4 regions of the Sediminicurvatus halobius genome follow, and region 3 is predicted to be linked to each of the others. Evidence: predicted binding sites of a transcription regulator. Region 3 holds the regulator's gene; each other region holds the start of a gene.
The links. Region 3 encodes sigma-54, which starts transcription at its own class of promoters, with help from an activator protein. Its sites were predicted from a motif close to TGGCANGNTNCNTGCTT; they were not measured.

Region 1: LMH63_RS02090 (pilin) is a predicted target of sigma-54. The motif match lies at 1,995-2,011, and genes of this name have one in related genera.
Region 2: LMH63_RS04815 (DUF4168 domain-containing protein) is a predicted target of sigma-54. The motif match lies at 1,920-1,936, and genes of this name have one in related genera.
Region 4: flgB (flagellar basal body rod protein FlgB) is a predicted target of sigma-54. The motif match lies at 1,919-1,935, and genes of this name have one in related genera.

Annotation. Positions count from the first base shown of each region.
Region 1 covers NZ_CP086615.1:445,109-449,124, reverse strand. The annotation lists gene LMH63_RS02105 (sensor histidine kinase) at 1-384, shown strand, start outside; gene LMH63_RS02100 (sigma-54-dependent transcriptional regulator) at 381-1,715, shown strand; gene LMH63_RS02090 (pilin) at 2,123-2,545, shown strand; gene LMH63_RS02085 (transposase) at 2,952-3,443, shown strand; gene LMH63_RS02080 (helix-turn-helix domain-containing protein) at 3,570-4,016, shown strand, end outside.
Region 2 covers NZ_CP086615.1:1,042,410-1,046,425, forward strand. The annotation lists gene LMH63_RS04810 (sensor histidine kinase) at 1-1,399, opposite strand, end outside; gene LMH63_RS04815 (DUF4168 domain-containing protein) at 1,985-2,335, shown strand; gene LMH63_RS04820 (EAL domain-containing protein) at 2,511-4,016, opposite strand, start outside.
Region 3 covers NZ_CP086615.1:901,629-905,644, reverse strand. The annotation lists gene lptC (LPS export ABC transporter periplasmic protein LptC) at 1-341, shown strand, start outside; gene lptA (lipopolysaccharide transport periplasmic protein LptA) at 325-843, shown strand; gene lptB (LPS export ABC transporter ATP-binding protein) at 840-1,580, shown strand; gene LMH63_RS04120 (RNA polymerase factor sigma-54) at 1,728-3,200, shown strand; gene hpf (ribosome hibernation-promoting factor, HPF/YfiA family) at 3,221-3,547, shown strand; gene ptsN (PTS IIA-like nitrogen regulatory protein PtsN) at 3,618-4,016, shown strand, end outside.
Region 4 covers NZ_CP086615.1:1,973,937-1,977,952, forward strand. The annotation lists gene flgA (flagellar basal body P-ring formation chaperone FlgA) at 1-684, opposite strand, end outside; gene LMH63_RS09000 (CheR family methyltransferase) at 853-1,668, shown strand; gene flgB (flagellar basal body rod protein FlgB) at 1,973-2,371, shown strand; gene flgC (flagellar basal body rod protein FlgC) at 2,374-2,805, shown strand; gene LMH63_RS09015 (flagellar hook assembly protein FlgD) at 2,834-3,502, shown strand; gene flgE (flagellar hook protein FlgE) at 3,519-4,016, shown strand, end outside.

The sequences.
Region 1 (4,016 bases), 460 kb from region 3:
CATCTGGCGCTGGAGGTGGATCCGGCCCGGGGCCTGTTCGACCCGGACCACCTGCGCCAGATCATCGACAACCTCATGCGCAACGCGGTGGACCACGCCGGGGCTAACGGCCCACCCACGGTGCGCCTCGCCTGCGGGACCGGCAGCGACGGCCGCCCCTGGCTGGAGATCCAGGACAACGGCCCCGGTATCCCCGAGGAAATCCGCGACCGGCTTTTCGAGCCCTTCGCCACCACCTCGGCCACCGGCACCGGGCTCGGGCTGTATCTGGTGCGCGAGCTCTGCGAGGCCAACCAGGCCACGGTTACCCTGGACACGGAGCGCGAGGGCGCCTGCTTCCGGCTGCACCTCGCCGCCGCCCACGGCAGAGGAGACGCCGAATGAGCCGACCCCTGGCCCTGATCGTCGACGACGAGGCCGATATCCGCGAGCTCGCCGAGCTCACGCTCGCCCGCATGGACATCGAGGCACGCAGCGCCGCCAACCTGGAGTCTGCCTACGGGCTGCTGGAGCGCGAGCGCTTCGGCCTGTGCCTGACGGACATGCGCCTGCCGGACGGCGACGGGCTGGATCTGGTGCGCCACATCCAGAAGCACCACCCGCAGCTCCCGGTGGCCATGATCACCGCCTACGGCAGCGTCGACACCGCCATTCAGGCACTCAAGGCCGGCGCCTTCGACTTCGTCAGCAAGCCGGTGGACCTGCAGATCCTGCGGCGGCTGGTGGAGCACGCCTTCCGGCTCTCCGAGGAGCCGGTGGACCGCCGCTCGCGGGACACCCTGCTCGGCGAGTCGGCTACCATGCGCCGCATCCGCGCCACCATCGTCAAGCTCGCCCGCAGCCAGGCGCCGGTCTACATCTGCGGCGAGTCCGGCACCGGCAAGGAGCTCATCGCCCGGCTCATCCACGACAAGGGCCCGCGGCGGGACCAGCCCTTCGTGCCGGTGAACTGCGGCGCCATCCCCAGCGAGCTCATGGAGAGCGAGTTCTTCGGCCACAAGAAGGGCAGCTTCACCGGCGCCACCAGCGACAAGCAGGGCCTCTTCCAGGCCGCCGACGGCGGCACGCTGTTCCTCGACGAGGTGGCCGACCTGCCCCAGCACATGCAGGTGAAGCTCCTGCGCGCCATCCAGGAGAAGGCCGTGCGCCCGGTGGGCGCGAGCCGCGAGCAGCAGGTGGACGTGCGTATCCTCTCTGCCACCCACAAGGACCTCGCCGAGCTGGTGGAGTCCGGCGACTTCCGCCGCGACCTCTTCTACCGCATCAACGTCATCCAGCTCCGCGCCCCCAGCCTGCGCGAGCGCCCCGACGACATCCCCATGCTCGTCGACCACGTCCTCGAGCGCCTGGCGGACGGCGGCCAGCGCCCCCGCCTCGGCGAGACCGCCCTCGATCAGCTCAAGCGCTACCCGTTTCCGGGCAACGTCCGCGAGCTCGAAAACATCCTCGAGCGCGCCCTCACCCTCTGCGAGGGCGACGAGATCCAGCCCGAGGACCTCCAGCTCCCCGAGACCACCGGCGTCGAGCTCCCGGAGCCCCCCACCGCCGAGCCGGACGACGACTTTGAGCTCGAAGGGTATCTCGAGGGCATCGAGCGCGACCTCATCGAACGCGCCCTGGAGAAGACGAGATACAACAAGACCGCCGCCGCCCAGCTCCTCGGCATCAGCTTCCGCGCTCTCAGATACCGCCTGAAGAAGCTGAACATGGAGTAGCCCGGCCCAATCCGCAAGGGCTCACTCCCGTGGGCTCGGTCTCCGACCGCGATCCCCCGAAGACCGGGCGCTGGCCGTAGCACCGGCGCCCCCGCCGCGAACTCCCCGACCACCCAAAAACCTGCCCCTCCACGTCACCCGGCCCCACCTACCTGCCCAAGCACGTCAGCCAAACGCCCAAAACGTCACCAAAAATGGCAGCATGCCACATAACGCCAACTTCGCTAACCGGCTGTTCCAGCAGCAGTAACGCCCCAAATGACCCCAAACTCCACCCGTTGGCACACCTCCTGCAAACAGGATCACCGAGGACCAACGCCGAACAACCCAGAGGGGGTGGCGCTTGGCCCGCCGGGCACTGCGACGAGCAGGTCTTACAGGAACCGACTCAAAGAGGAGTCAACGTCATGAAGAAGCAGCAGGGCTTTACCCTTATCGAGCTGATGATCGTGGTGGCGATCATCGGTATTCTTGCGGCGATTGCGATTCCGGCTTATCAAGATTACACCGCACGTGCACAGGCTTCTGAAGGGCTGAGCGCGACGGCCGGTCTACGCGCAGATATCTCGGAGCAGTTCGCACTGACCGACACAATTCCGGCCGCTGCAGGTGATCTGAACACTAACCTGAACGATATCGCGACTGCTCAGTACATCAGCGGCGTTGCTTACGCCAATGGAACGATCACCGTCACGTGGGACGGCGCGACGTCATCGCTGGCGGGTGATATGACGATTGCTCCAGTTAACAACGATCCGCAGCAGGGCTGGGTGTGTGCCGCCGCTAACGGTATGGAGGCGAATCACCTCCCCGGCGGGTGTGCTAACTGATAACTGAAAAGGCTATGCCAGCAGGCCGCAGGATACAGTTCGTATCCTGCGGCTTTCTTCGTGGGGCTTTCTTCGTGGACGCAGCGAAGGGCGAAGGGGTCAAGTCTTGACATGACAGTTCGCCACCTCCGCAAACCATAACCGCGATCCCGCCCTCGCAATTACGCTCTCCCGGATCTACCATCACCGCCACCGGCGCAGGGATCGCGTCGCAGACCTCGGCAGGATGCCGTCCCATGGCTCGTCCCCTTCGCATCGAGGCGAAGGGGTCAAGTCTTGACATGACAGTTCACCCCCTCTGCGAGCCATAACCGAAAGCCCACCCTCGCAATCGCGTCCTCCCGGATCTACTATCACCACCACCGGCGCATGGATCGCGTCGCAGATCTCGGCAGGATGCCGTGCCATGGCTCGCCCCCTCCGCATCGAGTACGAAGGCGCCTGGTATCACGTCATGAACCGCGGCGCCGGCCGGCGGGTGACTTTCCCCGACGGTGATGCCTACCAGCGCTTCCTGGATACCCTCGCCGAGACGGTGGACCGATTCCGTATCGAGGTGCATGCCTACTGCCTAATGCCCAATCACTACCATCTGCTGCTGCGGACGCCCTTCGCCAATCTCGGGCGGGCAATGCGTCATCTCGACGGGGTCTATACGCAGCGTTACAACCGGGTGGCGGGTACGGATGGCCCCCTGTTCCGTGGCCGCTACAAGGCCATTTTGGTGGAGTCGGACGCCTACCTGCTTACCGTCTCGCGGTACATCCATCGCAACCCGATCGACTGCCTGACGCCCCTCACTGCAGAGCTTGAGGGCTGGCGCTGGTCCAGCTATCCCGAATACATCGGCGCTAGGCCATCGGCGCCGTGGATCCGAGGCGAAGGGGTCAAGTCTTGACATGACAGTTCACCCCCTCTGCGAGCCATAACCGAAAGCCCACCCTCGCAATCGCGTCCTCCCGGATCTACTATCACCACCACCGGCGCATGGATCGCGTCGCAGATCTCGGCAGGATGCCGTGCCATGGCTCGCCCCCTCCGCATCGAGTACGAAGGCGCCTGGTATCACGTCATGAACCGCGGCGCCGGCCGGCGGGTGACTTTCCCCGACGGTGATGCCTACCAGCGCTTCCTGGATACCCTCGCCGAGACGGTGGACCGATTCCGTATCGAGGTGCATGCCTACTGCCTAATGCCCAATCACTACCATCTGCTGCTGCGGACGCCCTTCGCCAATCTCGGGCGGGCAATGCGTCATCTCGACGGGGTCTATACGCAGCGTTACAACCGGGTGGCGGGTACGGATGGCCCCCTGTTCCGTGGCCGCTACAAGGCCATTTTGGTGGAGTCGGACGCCTACCTGCTTACCGTCTCGCGGTACATCCATCGCAACCCGATCGACTGCCTGACGCCCCTCACTGCAGAGCTTGAGGGCTGGCGCTGGTCCAGCTATCCCGAATACATCGGCGCT
Region 2 (4,016 bases), 140 kb from region 3:
GGATACGGCCGCCATGGGCCTCCACGGCCCCGTGGACCACCGCGAGCCCGAGCCCCGTGCCGCTGCCGACGGGCTTGCTGGTGAAGAAGGGCTCGAACAGCCGTTCCTGGGCATCGGGGTCGATGCCGGGGCCGTCGTCGTCCACCCGCAGCACGCACTCCGCCCCGTGCTGCGCGACCCCGACGCGTATCTCGCCACCGGGGCTTGCCTGGAGCGCGTTCTGCACCAGGTTGGCCAGGGCCTCCTCCAGCCGCGTGGGGTCGGCGTGAAGGGTGAGCCCCTCGCCGCCGTCGTCCAGCGCGAGGCGCGCGCCGGCGGCCTCCGGCATGGCCTGGGCTCGCTCGATCACGCCCTCCAGCAACGGGCGGATCTCCAGCCGGCGGGGTCGCAGCGGGCTGCGCCGGGCGAAGTTCATCAGCTCGCGGACGATCCGGGACATGCGCTGGACCTCGCCACGGATCGATTCCAGCGCCTCGCGTACCGGCGGCGCCAGGTCCGACCGGCGCAACGCGCGCTGGGCGCGCCCGTCCACGACGCTCAGGGGCGTTCCGAGCTCGTGGGCAACGCCGGCGGCGAGCTCGCCCACGGCGGCGAGCTTGCGCGACTCCCGCAGGTCCGCCTCCAGACTCTCCTGCCGCTCCCGGCGGCGCGCGATCTCGGCCTCGGAGCGGGCCAGGCTCTCCAGCATGCTGTTGAAGCCCCGGGCCAGCTCGCGGATCTCCGCCGGCCCCCCGGGCCGGGCCCGATGCGAGCGCGCACCGGTGGCGACTGCCTCCATGCTGCGGCTGAGCTCCCGCAGCGGGCCGCCAATGGCCCAGCGGTGGCCGATGATGACCACCGCGGAGAGCAGCAGCGCCAGGAGCCCGAGCCCGATGGCGCCGCCGCCACGGATCAGCGCCAGGGTGTCGCGGAAGTCGTCGGCGTGGCGCGTGATCTGGAGCAGGGCGGCGAACCGGCCGCCGGCGTCGCTCAGCGGGAGGAAGTAGACGTACAGTGCCTCGCCGTCGACCCGGGTGTATTCGCTGCCCTCCTCGCCACGGAGGGCCAGGGCCTCGATCTCGCGGGTGGGGAGGGCCCTGGCGCCCGCACCGGCGCCGGCGACCAGCTGCCCCTCGCGCCCGAACACATGCACGCCATAGACCCGGCCGAAGGAGAAGGCCGAGCGCAGCATCTCCTGCATGCGGTAAGGCTCGCCGCGCTGGATGGCGCGGCTCAGCGGGAACTGCAGCGCCCGGGCGATCAGCTCGATATCCTCGCGCATGCGCGCCTCGGCCTGACGCTCCAGCACAGACAGACCCACCGAGCCCACCGCGCCTATCATGAAGGTGAGCGGCACGACGACGAAGGCGATGAGGGCGGCACTGAGGCGCAGCCGGGACAGCATCAGGCTAGCCCGCATCTCTCACCGATTCGGGGCTGCGGTCGCGGATCTGGCGAGCAGTACTGCGTTGCGCTCGGTCCGGGTGCTCGACGTACTGTCGAGTACGCCTGCGCGCCCGGATTCTCCCGCGCGTTGGGCAGCGCGGAGCCCTTCCCGCGGGCCTCTGGCCGCACAGCGCGTGTGCAGACAAGGCGCGCTGCGCAGCGCTGTACCGCGGTACAGTCAAGCAGCGCAACGCCGGCTGCGCGCGCGCTGTACGGCCCCGCAGGGCGCTTCAGAGCGGCGCCCTGGACTGCGTTGGCGTTCTTGCAAAGGGCTACGGCCATTCGCTGCGAACGCCGCCTTGCCAGGTCGCCGCTCTGAAGCGCAGAGGCCCGCGGGAAGGGTTCCGCGCTGCCCCTCTCCTGCCCGCCATCTCCACGACCTCGCTTCGCGAATCGGTGAGAAATGCGGGCTACTGTGTCATGCTGGCAGTATGTGTCAATAAGGCACATTCACATCGGCACATTGTGGCTGGCAGGTGATGGCACGACGCCGGTGGCACGTCGCGTGCAAGGATCGCACCCGACAGTTGGGCAATCACTGCATCGAGGGAGGAACGACATGACTCTGCGACCCATGATGGCGGCCCTGGCACTGCTGCTCGCGCTCGCCCTCGGCGGCCCGGTGCTGGCCCAGAACGACGAAGGCGGCGCCGGCGGCTACTCCGAGGAAACGCTGCAGCAGTTCGTCGAGGCCCACAGCGGGGTGCTGGCCATCCGCGACGAGTACACCCAGCGGCTTCAGGAGGCCGACGACCGCGAGCAGGCAATGGCGCTCCAGGAGGAGGCCAACGAGCGCATGGTCAACGCCGTCACCGACACCGGTCTTTCGGTGGAGGAATACGGCGAGATCGCCCGCGCCGCCTCGGGTGATACCGAGCTCTCGGAGCGCATCCAGGACATGATGGAGTAGCGTCTTGCGCTACTCCATCATGAGTTGCAAGTGACAAGTAGCAAGTTGCAAGGGACGGCCTCGATCAGGAATCGAGGCACTCGGGGCTCCCGGCGGCGCTCTCGTCTTGCAACTTGCAACTTTGAACTTGCAACTACGACTTCACCGGCATGGTGATCTAGGCCGCACCAGCGGCCTAGATCACCATGCCGGTGAAGTCGTACCCCATGTCCGGCAAAGGCTCCTGCAGGAAGTGGCCCTGAACCAGGTCGACCTGGTACTGCCATAGCATGGCAAGCACCGTGGCCTCCTCCAGGTAGCCCGCGATGACGCGCTTGCCCATCTCGTGGCCGGTGGCGATGAGCTCGCGCACCTGCTGCTGGTGCCGGTCGTTGCTGCCGAGGTCTTCGGTGAGCTCGCGGGCGATCTTGAGGTAGTCCGCCGGCAGGTGCTGGATGAGCTGGGTGGTGTTGCCGGTGACGCCGAAGCCGTCCAGTGCGAAGCCGCAGCCGAGTGCCCGGGCCCGTTCATGAAACGCCTTGGCCTGGTTGAGCTGTGTGACCGCGACGCTCTCGGCGATCTGCAGCACCAGCCTTTCCCCCGGGATCTCCAGGCGCTGCAGCGTCTCGGCGAGCTGCTCCACCACCGCCTGCTCGCCGAGGCTCGCCCCGCCGATGCGCACGAACAGGGTGGTCTCGTGGCCGCGTTGCTGGCGCGCCGCCACGGCGGCAGCGGCCTGATCCAGCACCCAGCGGTCGATGGCCGCAGCCAGCCCGTGGCGCTCGGCATGGGGCAGAAAGGCCCCGGGCTCCAGCATCTCGCCGTCGGTGGCCCGTAACCGGAGACTCACCTCGTAGCGCTCGGTCTGGTCACCGTCCAGCGCCACGAGGGGCTGATAGTAGAGATCGAAGCCCTCGCCGGCCAGGGCATCCTCGATCAGTGTGCGCCAGTCGTCCCCGCCCTCGGGCTCTTCGCCGGCATGCAGCTGGACCCGGTTGCCGCCCTCTTCGGCGGCCGCCTCGCAGGCGGCGGAGGCGAGGTTGATGGCCTGCTCCGCGGTGGCGACCCCGTCACCGAGCACCGCGACGCCGAGGCTGCAGGTCTTGGTGATGGTGCGATTGCCGGCTTCGGTGACGTGATCCTCGACGCTCTTGCGGATCGACTCCGCCACCGCCAGCGCCTCGTGCACGCCGTGATGGCGCAGCAGCAGGGTGAACACCGCGTCGCTGTAACGGGCGGCCAGGCCGCCGCCGCCGGCCTGGCGTTCCACCAGCGTAGCCACGTCCCCGATGACCATGTCCAGCACGGTAATGCCGTGGGTGGCGCGTACCGCCTCCAGGTTGTCGAGGCGGACGTAGAGCAGGGCGCTGGTACTGCCGTCGTCGGCGTCCAGCTGCTCGGCGAGTGCGCGGTCGAGCACGTCGACGAAGTAGTTGCGGTTGAACAGACCGGTGAGCAGATCCTTGCGGCTCAGGTCCTCGAGCCGCTCCTCGAGCTCGGCGCTGGAGCTCTGCTCGCGGATGAGGATCTGGCTGCAGTCCTCCCCGTCCCAGCTGGCCGCGGAGAACTCCATGTGCACGCGCTCCACCTCGCCGTCCGCGGCCTGGATGTGGACGTCGATCGCCTGCTGGTCGCTGTCGCCGCGCATGTAATGACGGAAAAAGGTCTTGAAGCGGTCCTGGTCTTCGCTGGCGATGAGGTC
Region 3 (4,016 bases):
CGGACCGCTGGCGGTTCACCGAGCCACGCTGGCAGGTCTATGGTGACGAGGGCGTTGCCTGGCACGGCCGCGCCGAGCAGGGGCAGAGCTGGCAGGACGGCACCCGGGCAAGCCTGACCGGTGACGTGCGGCTGCGCCGGCCAGGCGCCGACGGCGGCAGCGTCCTGCGCACCGAGCATCTCGACCTGGAGCCGGCGCGGCGCTACGCGGAGACCGACCGCCCCGTCACCATCACCGGGCCCAACTACCGCGTGCAGGGGGTCGGCGCCCGCGCCTGGCTGGAGGAGGAACGCATGCAGCTGCTCTCGCAGGTGGAAGGACGCCATGACCCGGCTCCGTGAGCTAGGCGGGCTGGGCACGCTGGCACTCGCCCTGCTGCTGCTCCCCGCGACGCCGGCCACGGCCCAGGAGCAGGGTCCGGTGCGCCTAAGCGCCGACCGCGCCGAGGTGGACAACCGCAGCGGCACGAGCGTCTACCGCGGCGATGTCGTGCTCACCCGCGGCCCGGCCCGCATCACCGGCGAGGTCATGTGGGTCTACACCAACGAGCAGCGCGAGCTCGAGCGCGTCGAGGTCGAGGGCGAGCCGGCCACCTACCGCCAGCAGCCCGAGGGCGACGGCCAGCTGGTGGAGGCCGAGGCGCCGCGCATGGAGTACTACGCCAGCGGCCCCGAGCGCGTGCTTCTGCTGCAGGGCGGGCGCCTCTGGCAGGGCGAGAACCAGGTGCGCGGCGAGACCATCACCTACTTCGTCGCCGACGAGCGGGTGGAGGCGGAGCGCGGCGCCGATGGCGACGACCGCATCGAGGTGACGGTCTTCCCCGAGCGCGAGGAGGGCGGGTGAGCGCCACCGCGCCGAGCCGCCTGGAGGCCCGCGGCCTCAGCAAGCGCTTCCGCGGCCGGCGCGTGGTAGATGACGTCAGCCTCGATCTCGAGAGCGGCGAGATCGTCGGCCTGCTCGGCCCCAACGGCGCCGGCAAGACCACCAGCTTCTACATGATCGTGGGCCTGATCCCGCTGGACGCCGGCAGCATCCGCCTGGACGACCGCGACCTCACCACCGCCCCGATGCACCAGCGCGCCCGCCTCGGCATCGGCTATCTGCCCCAGGAGGCCTCGGTCTTCCGCAAGCTCTCGGTGGCGGACAACCTGCTCGCCATCCTGGAGACGCGCCCGGGGCTCGATGCCCGCGCGCGGCACCAGCGCATGGAGGCGCTGCTGGAGGAATTCCACGTCGCCCATCTGCGCGACCAGCAGGGCATCAGCCTCTCCGGGGGCGAGCGCCGGCGGGTGGAGATCGCCCGTGCCCTGGCCGCGGAGCCGCGGTTCATCCTGCTCGACGAGCCCTTTGCCGGCGTCGACCCGATCTCGGTGGGGGACATCAAGGCCATCGTGCGCCACCTCGCCGCCCGCGGCATCGGCGTGCTCATCACCGACCACAACGTGCGCGAGACGCTGGGGCTGGTGGATCGCGCCTGCATCCTCGCCGACGGCCGGGTCATCGTTGAAGGCGATGCCGACACGATCCTGACCGACCGCCAGGTGCGAGACGTCTACCTCGGCGAGGATTTCCGGCTGTGAGCGCCCGACCGGCGTTAGCAGGTTTCATGCCGACGGCGTTACCCTGCCGTTTCCGGACAGGGGGAATTGCACTACGATGAAGCACAGCAAAAGGGTGCCGGGGGGGCGCCCGACGCACTCCACTTCCCCGGGTGGCCACTGACGACGATGAAGCAGTCGCTACAGCTCCGACTCGGGCAACAGCTCACCATGACCCCGCAGCTGCAGCAGGCCATCCGGCTGCTGCAGCTGCCGACCCTCGAACTGCGCATGGAGATCCAGCAGGCGCTGGAGTCCAACCTGATGCTCGAGGCCGCGGAGGAAGCGGAGCTCGAGGCGGCCGCGGAGCGCGACGAGGACGGGGCCGAGGCGTCGGAGGCCGCACCGGACCGCACGGAACAGGATCTCGGCGGCGAGGAGCCGGATGCCGCGCGCCTCACCGAGGACCTCCCGGTGGACTCCAGCTGGGAGGACGTCTACGACGGCAGCACCACCTACAGCCACTCCGGTTCCGACGACGAGCGCGACCTCTTCGAGAACCAGTCCGGCGGCGAGGAATCCCTGCGCGACTACCTCATCTGGCAGCTGCAGATGGCTCCGATCTCGCCCCGGGACATGGCCATCGCCGAGGCCATCGTCGACGCCGTGCGCGACGACGGCTACCTCGGCGAGCCGCTGGAGGAGATCGGCGCCGGCCTGCCGCCGGAGCTGGAGGTGGAGCCGGACGACCTGCAGGCGGTGCTGGCCCGGGTGCAGCGGCTGGACCCGGTGGGTGTGGCGGCCCGGGACGTGCGCGAGGCGCTGCTGGTGCAGCTGGACCAGCTGGACCCGGCCACGCCCCATCTGGCGGCGGCCCGCGAGCTCGTGGACCAGCACCTGGAGCTGCTGGTCAGCCGCCAGTTCGCCCAGCTCAAGCGCCGCATGCGGCTCGACCTCGAGACCCTGCAGGCGGCCCTGGCGCTGGTGCAGACCCTGGACCCCCGCCCCGGCGCGCGCTTCAGCACCGAGCGCACCGAGTACGTGGTGCCGGACGTGTTCGTGCGCCGCGTCAACGGCGACTGGCAGGTGGAGGTGAACCCGGACGCCTGCCCGCGGCTGCGGGTGAACAGCTACTACGCCAGCCTGGTGCGCCGGGCCGACAACAGCCGCGACAACAGCCTCATGCGCCAGCACCTGCAGGAGGCGCGATGGCTGATCAAGAGCCTGCGATCGCGCAACGACACCCTGCTCAAGGTGGCGGAGTGCATCGTCGAGCGCCAGCGGGGCTTCCTCGAGCAGGGCGAGGAGGCGATGCAGCCGCTGGTGCTGCGCGAGGTGGCCGAAACCATCGAGATGCACGAGTCCACGGTCTCGCGCATCACCAACCAGAAGTACATGCACACCCCGCGCGGGACCTTCGAGTTCAAGTACTTCTTCTCCAGTCACGTGCAGACCGTGGACGGCGGCGAATGCTCCGCCACGGCGATTCGCGCGCGCATCCGGCGCCTGGTCGCCGACGAGGATCCGGCGAGCCCGCTGAGCGACTCGCGGCTCGCCGAGATCCTGCGCGAAGAGGGCATCAACGTGGCACGCAGGACGGTGGCCAAGTACCGAGAGGCCATGGCCATCGCCTCGTCCACCGAACGCAAGCGGCTGGCCTGAGCGCCAGGAAGGAGGGCCTTATGCAGATCGACGTCACCGGCCACCACGTGGAGATCACCGATGCGCTGCGCGACTATGTCCACGAGAAGTTCCAGCGCCTCGAGCGGCACTTCGACAACGTGGTGGACGTGCACGTGATCCTCACCGTGGAGAAGGTGGCCAAGAAGGCCGAGGCCACACTGGCGCTTAGCGGTGCCAAGCTGTTCGCCGACGCCCTCCAGGAGGACATGTACGCCGCCATCGACGCCCTGGTCGACAAGCTCGATCGCCAGGTGGTCAAGCACAAGGAGAAGCGCACCGACCACCATCGCAGCGAGGGCGCGGTGGGCCAGACACTGGAGCCGTGAGCGCGGGGCGGCCGCCGGGCACCCAAGCGCCCGGCGGCCGCCCCGCCATCATCCGCGACACGGGGTCGACATGAACATCGCCAACCTGCTGGCACCCGAGCGCACCCGCTGCGGGGCCACTGCCACCAGCAAGAAGCGCTGCCTGGAGCTGCTGAGCGAGCTGCTCACGGGCGACGACGCCGATCCGTCGACGCGCGCGGTCTTCGAGAGCCTGATCAGCCGCGAGCGCCTCGGCAGCACGGGGCTCGGCAAGGGCGTGGCGCTGCCCCATGCCCGCGCCCCGGGCATCGATCAGGCCACCGCCGCCCTGCTGCGGCTGGACAAGCCGGTGGACTTCGACGCCATCGACCGCCAGCCGGTGGATCTGCTGTTCGCCCTGCTGGTGCCCGAGCACTCCACCGACGAACACCTGCGCATCCTTGCCCGCCTTGCCGAGATGTTCAGCGACCCGGATCTCTGCGAGCGGTTG
Region 4 (4,016 bases), 1.1 Mb from region 3:
CACCCGGTCCTGGCCGATGACGCGGCCTTCCACCACGCGCTCGGAGCGGGTGTTGCGCACCCGCACCGGGTCGCCCTTGCCGCCGTCCTCCAGCGCCCGGCCGGGGGCGCTGACGCTGATGCCGCCACCGCCCGCCTCCAGCGTGACGGCATGGCCACGGCGCACCAGTAGCGGCCTGGCCACGTGGCGGGCGGTGAGCGTCTCGCCGGCGGCCAGGCGCCGCGCCGTCTCCATACCCGCAACCTCCTGAGGGGAATGATAATACGCGCCCCGCAGCTCGGCGACGTCCCGGCGCTCGACGGTGACGTCCTCCGCGGTCACGGGCACGCCGCGGGGCAGCGGCCGCGCGGCCACCAGCACCGGCACCAGACGCACCACCTGCACCGGGACGTAGACCCGCCAGGGGGCAGGCTCATGGCAGCGCACCGCCACGGTCAGACGTCCGACGCTGGGCTGGGAGCGCGGCAGGCTGGCCTCCAGCGGACCGGTGCAGGCGCGGAGCTTGAGCCGCGGGTCCAGCCGGTCGATGCGCACGGACTCCACCTCACCCGGGCCCTGTGCCAGCCGATCCTGGAGGAACGCCTCCACCGCCTCGCGCACTCCGGCCAGGGATTGCCACTGGGGTGCCGCCACGGCCGGCGCGGAGGCAATGATCAGCAGCAGGGCGAAGGCGAGGCGATACATGAGCAGGCCCTTCCGGACGACGCACTGTCCGGGGGCGTTGCACGAGCCGTGCCAGAGGCTCAAGTTCAGGCTGAGACGGCCGTCACCCTTGCGGGGACCGCACAGCCAGGCGGCTCTGCTACCGTATGCGCACCGCCGGGCGAGCAGAAGACCACAGGAAACCAGCCCTTGGCCGTCAACGCCATCGACCCCGACCACTACGACCGCTTCCGGCGCTTCCTGGAGCGCAGCTGCGGCATCGTGCTCGGCAGCAACAAGCAGTATCTGGTGGCGAGCCGCCTCGGCCAGCTGATGGCCCGCCAGGGCGTGCGCGACCTCGGCGAGCTGGTGCAGCGCCTGGAGGGCGCCGGTAGCCACGCCCTGCGCTCCGCGGTGATCGACGCCATGACCACCAACGAGACCCAGTGGTTTCGGGACACGTACCCGTTCGAGATGCTGGAGTCCCAGCTGCTGCCGGCACTGGATCGTGGCCGGGTGCGGATCTGGTCGGCGGCCTGCTCCTCGGGGCAGGAGGCCTATTCCCTCAGCATGGCGGTGCAGGAGTACCGCGACCGTGGCCGCCCGGTTGAGGCGAGCGTCGTCGGCACGGACATCTCGCCGCAGATGATCGAGCGCGCCCGCGCGGGGGCGTACTCGGCGTCGGAAATCCGTCGCGGGCTCAGCGCCGAGCGCCAGCGGCGGTTTTTCGTCGCCGTGGACAAGGACACCTGGCGGGTCCGCCCGGAGGTGAGCCGCGGGGTGAGCTTCCGCCAGCACAATCTGCTGGAGAGCTTCACCCTGCTTGGCAGCTTCGAGATCATCTTCTGCCGCAACGTGCTGATCTACTTCTCCCTGCAGGCCCGCCAGGACATCCTCCACCGCATGGCCCAGGCCCTCGTCCCCGGCGGCTACCTGGTCCTCGGCGCCTCGGAATCCCTCCCGCGCCAGCTCAACGAGTTCGAGCTCGTCCGCACGCCACAGGGCGTCGCCTACCGCCGGCGGTGAATCTCCTGCGGGGAGATGACCGCGAAGGCGCGAAGGACGCGAAGCAGACGCAAAGCAAGGAAATGCCTCCAGAGCGACGGAATTAAACACAACGACACAACGGGCACAACGTTTCACAACGTTTTGATTGCAATAGATTTGAATCCTTCATTCCCGCGTTGTGTATCGTTGTGTCCGTTGTGTCGTTGTGTTTAAACCCGCGTTTTCTTGCCGCCCCTTCGCGCCTTTGCGGTTAACGCCTCTTCCCGCCTGGCACAGCGATTGCAAAGAGCCCGTCGAGCCCATGAATGGGAGGTGACGGGCCATGACCCTATCCCTCGACAAGGCCCTCGGGCCGGCGGCGGATGCGCTGCAGCTGCATGAGCGGCGGACGCAGCTGCTGGCGGAGAACATCGCCAACGCCGATACGCCGAACTACAAGGCGCGCGACCTCGACTTCCGCGCGGCCATGCGGCAGGCGGCGGGTGACGGCGGGCTGGCACTTAACCGCACGAGCGCCGGACATCTGACGCCCCCGGGCAGCAGTGTCGGCAATCCGACGCCGCAGTACCGGGTGCCGGCCAATCCCTCCCTCGACGGCAACACCGTGGAGCTCGACCAGGAGCGCGGGCGCTTCGCCGAGAGCACGGTGAACTACCAGGCCTCGCTGCAATTCCTCGGCAGCCGCTTCACCGGGCTCATCAACGCCCTGCGGAGGGAGTGACCATGGCGCTGTACGACATCTTCAACATCTCGGGCTCGGCGCTGACGGCCCAGTCCACCCGGCTGAACGTCACCGCCAGCAATCTTGCCAATGCGGAGACCGTGAGCGGCTCGCCGGAAACCGCCTACCGGGCCCGCCAGCCGGTGTTCGCCGCCGAGCTGCAGGCGGCCCGCGGCGGGCTGCAGGCGCCGGGCGGGCAGGGCGGCGGCGGTGTGCAGCTGCGCGGCATCGTCGAGAGCGACGCGCCGGTGCAGCCGCTCTACCAGCCCGAGCACCCCGAGGCGGACGCCGACGGCTACGTCTACCGCTCGAACGTCAACACGGTGGAGGAGATGGTCAACATGATCTCCGCCTCCCGCTCCTACCAGAACAACGTGGAGGTGATGACCACCTCCCGCGACCTGCTGCTGCAGACGCTGCAGCTTGGCCAGTAACCCGCGCCGCGCGCAGAGGGCAGAGACCATGTTCGACGTCTCCGGTATCAACGGCAGCGCCGCGACCGGCGCCAGCAACGGCGAGGGCAAGCGCCGCGACGAGCTCGGCCAGGAGGACTTCCTCGAGCTCATGACCACGCAGCTGCGCAACCAGGATCCGCTCAAGCCCATGGAGAGCGGGGACTTCATGGCGCAGATCGCGCAGTTCACCAGCGCCGCGGGCATCCAGGATCTGCAGTCCGCCTTCGGCGACTTCTCGGAGTCCATGCAGGCCACGCAGTCGCTGCAGGCGGCGGGGCTGGTCGGGCGCCAGGTGCTCGTCGATGCCGGCAGCGGCTACCTGCCGCAAGAGGGCGAGCTCGCCGGCAGTGTCAGCGTACCGTCGTCCGTCGACAATCTGACGGTGACGATCACCGATGCCGCCGGGCAGACCGTGCGCCAGCTCGACCTCGGGGCGCGCCCCGCGGGCAGCGCCGCCTTTCAGTGGGACGGGCGCAACGCCGCCGGCGAGCGCCTGCCCGCCGGGACCTACACCGTGCAGGCCAGCACCCGCCTCGGCGGCGAGGCCGTGGGCCTCGACACCCGCATGGCGGCCACCGTGGAGAGCGTGAGCCTCTCCCGCGACGGCCGCAGCCCCCAACTCGAACTCGAAGGCCTGGGGTCCATGAGCCTGGCCGACGTTCGCCAAGTCAAGTGAGCCTGGAGGAAGGGCCATGTCTTTCGAAACCGCATTGAGCGGCCTTAACGCCGCCGCCTCGGACCTCGACGTCACCGGCAACAACATCGCCAACAGCGGGACCGTGGGCTTCAAGTCCTCCCGGGCCGAGTTCGCGGATCTGTTCGCGGCGAGCAACCTGGGCGTCTCCCAGACCGCCATCGGCCAGGGCGTGCGCCTCGCCGACGTGAAGCAGAGCTTCGGCCAGGGCCAGTTCGACTTCACTGGCAACAGCCTGGACCTCGCCATCAACGGCACGGGCTTCTTCCGCATCAGCGAGGGCGAGGGGGAGGTCAGCTACACCCGCAACGGCTCGTTCCAGCTCGACCGCGACGGCTACATCGTCGACGCCAACAACCGGCGGCTGACCGGCTATCAGGCGGATGGCGACGGCAACATCGGCGGCGCGCTGGACGATCTGCAGGTGAATATCGGCAATGTGGCGCCGGAGGCGACCACGGAGCTGTCGGTGAGTGCCAACCTCGATGCGGCCGCA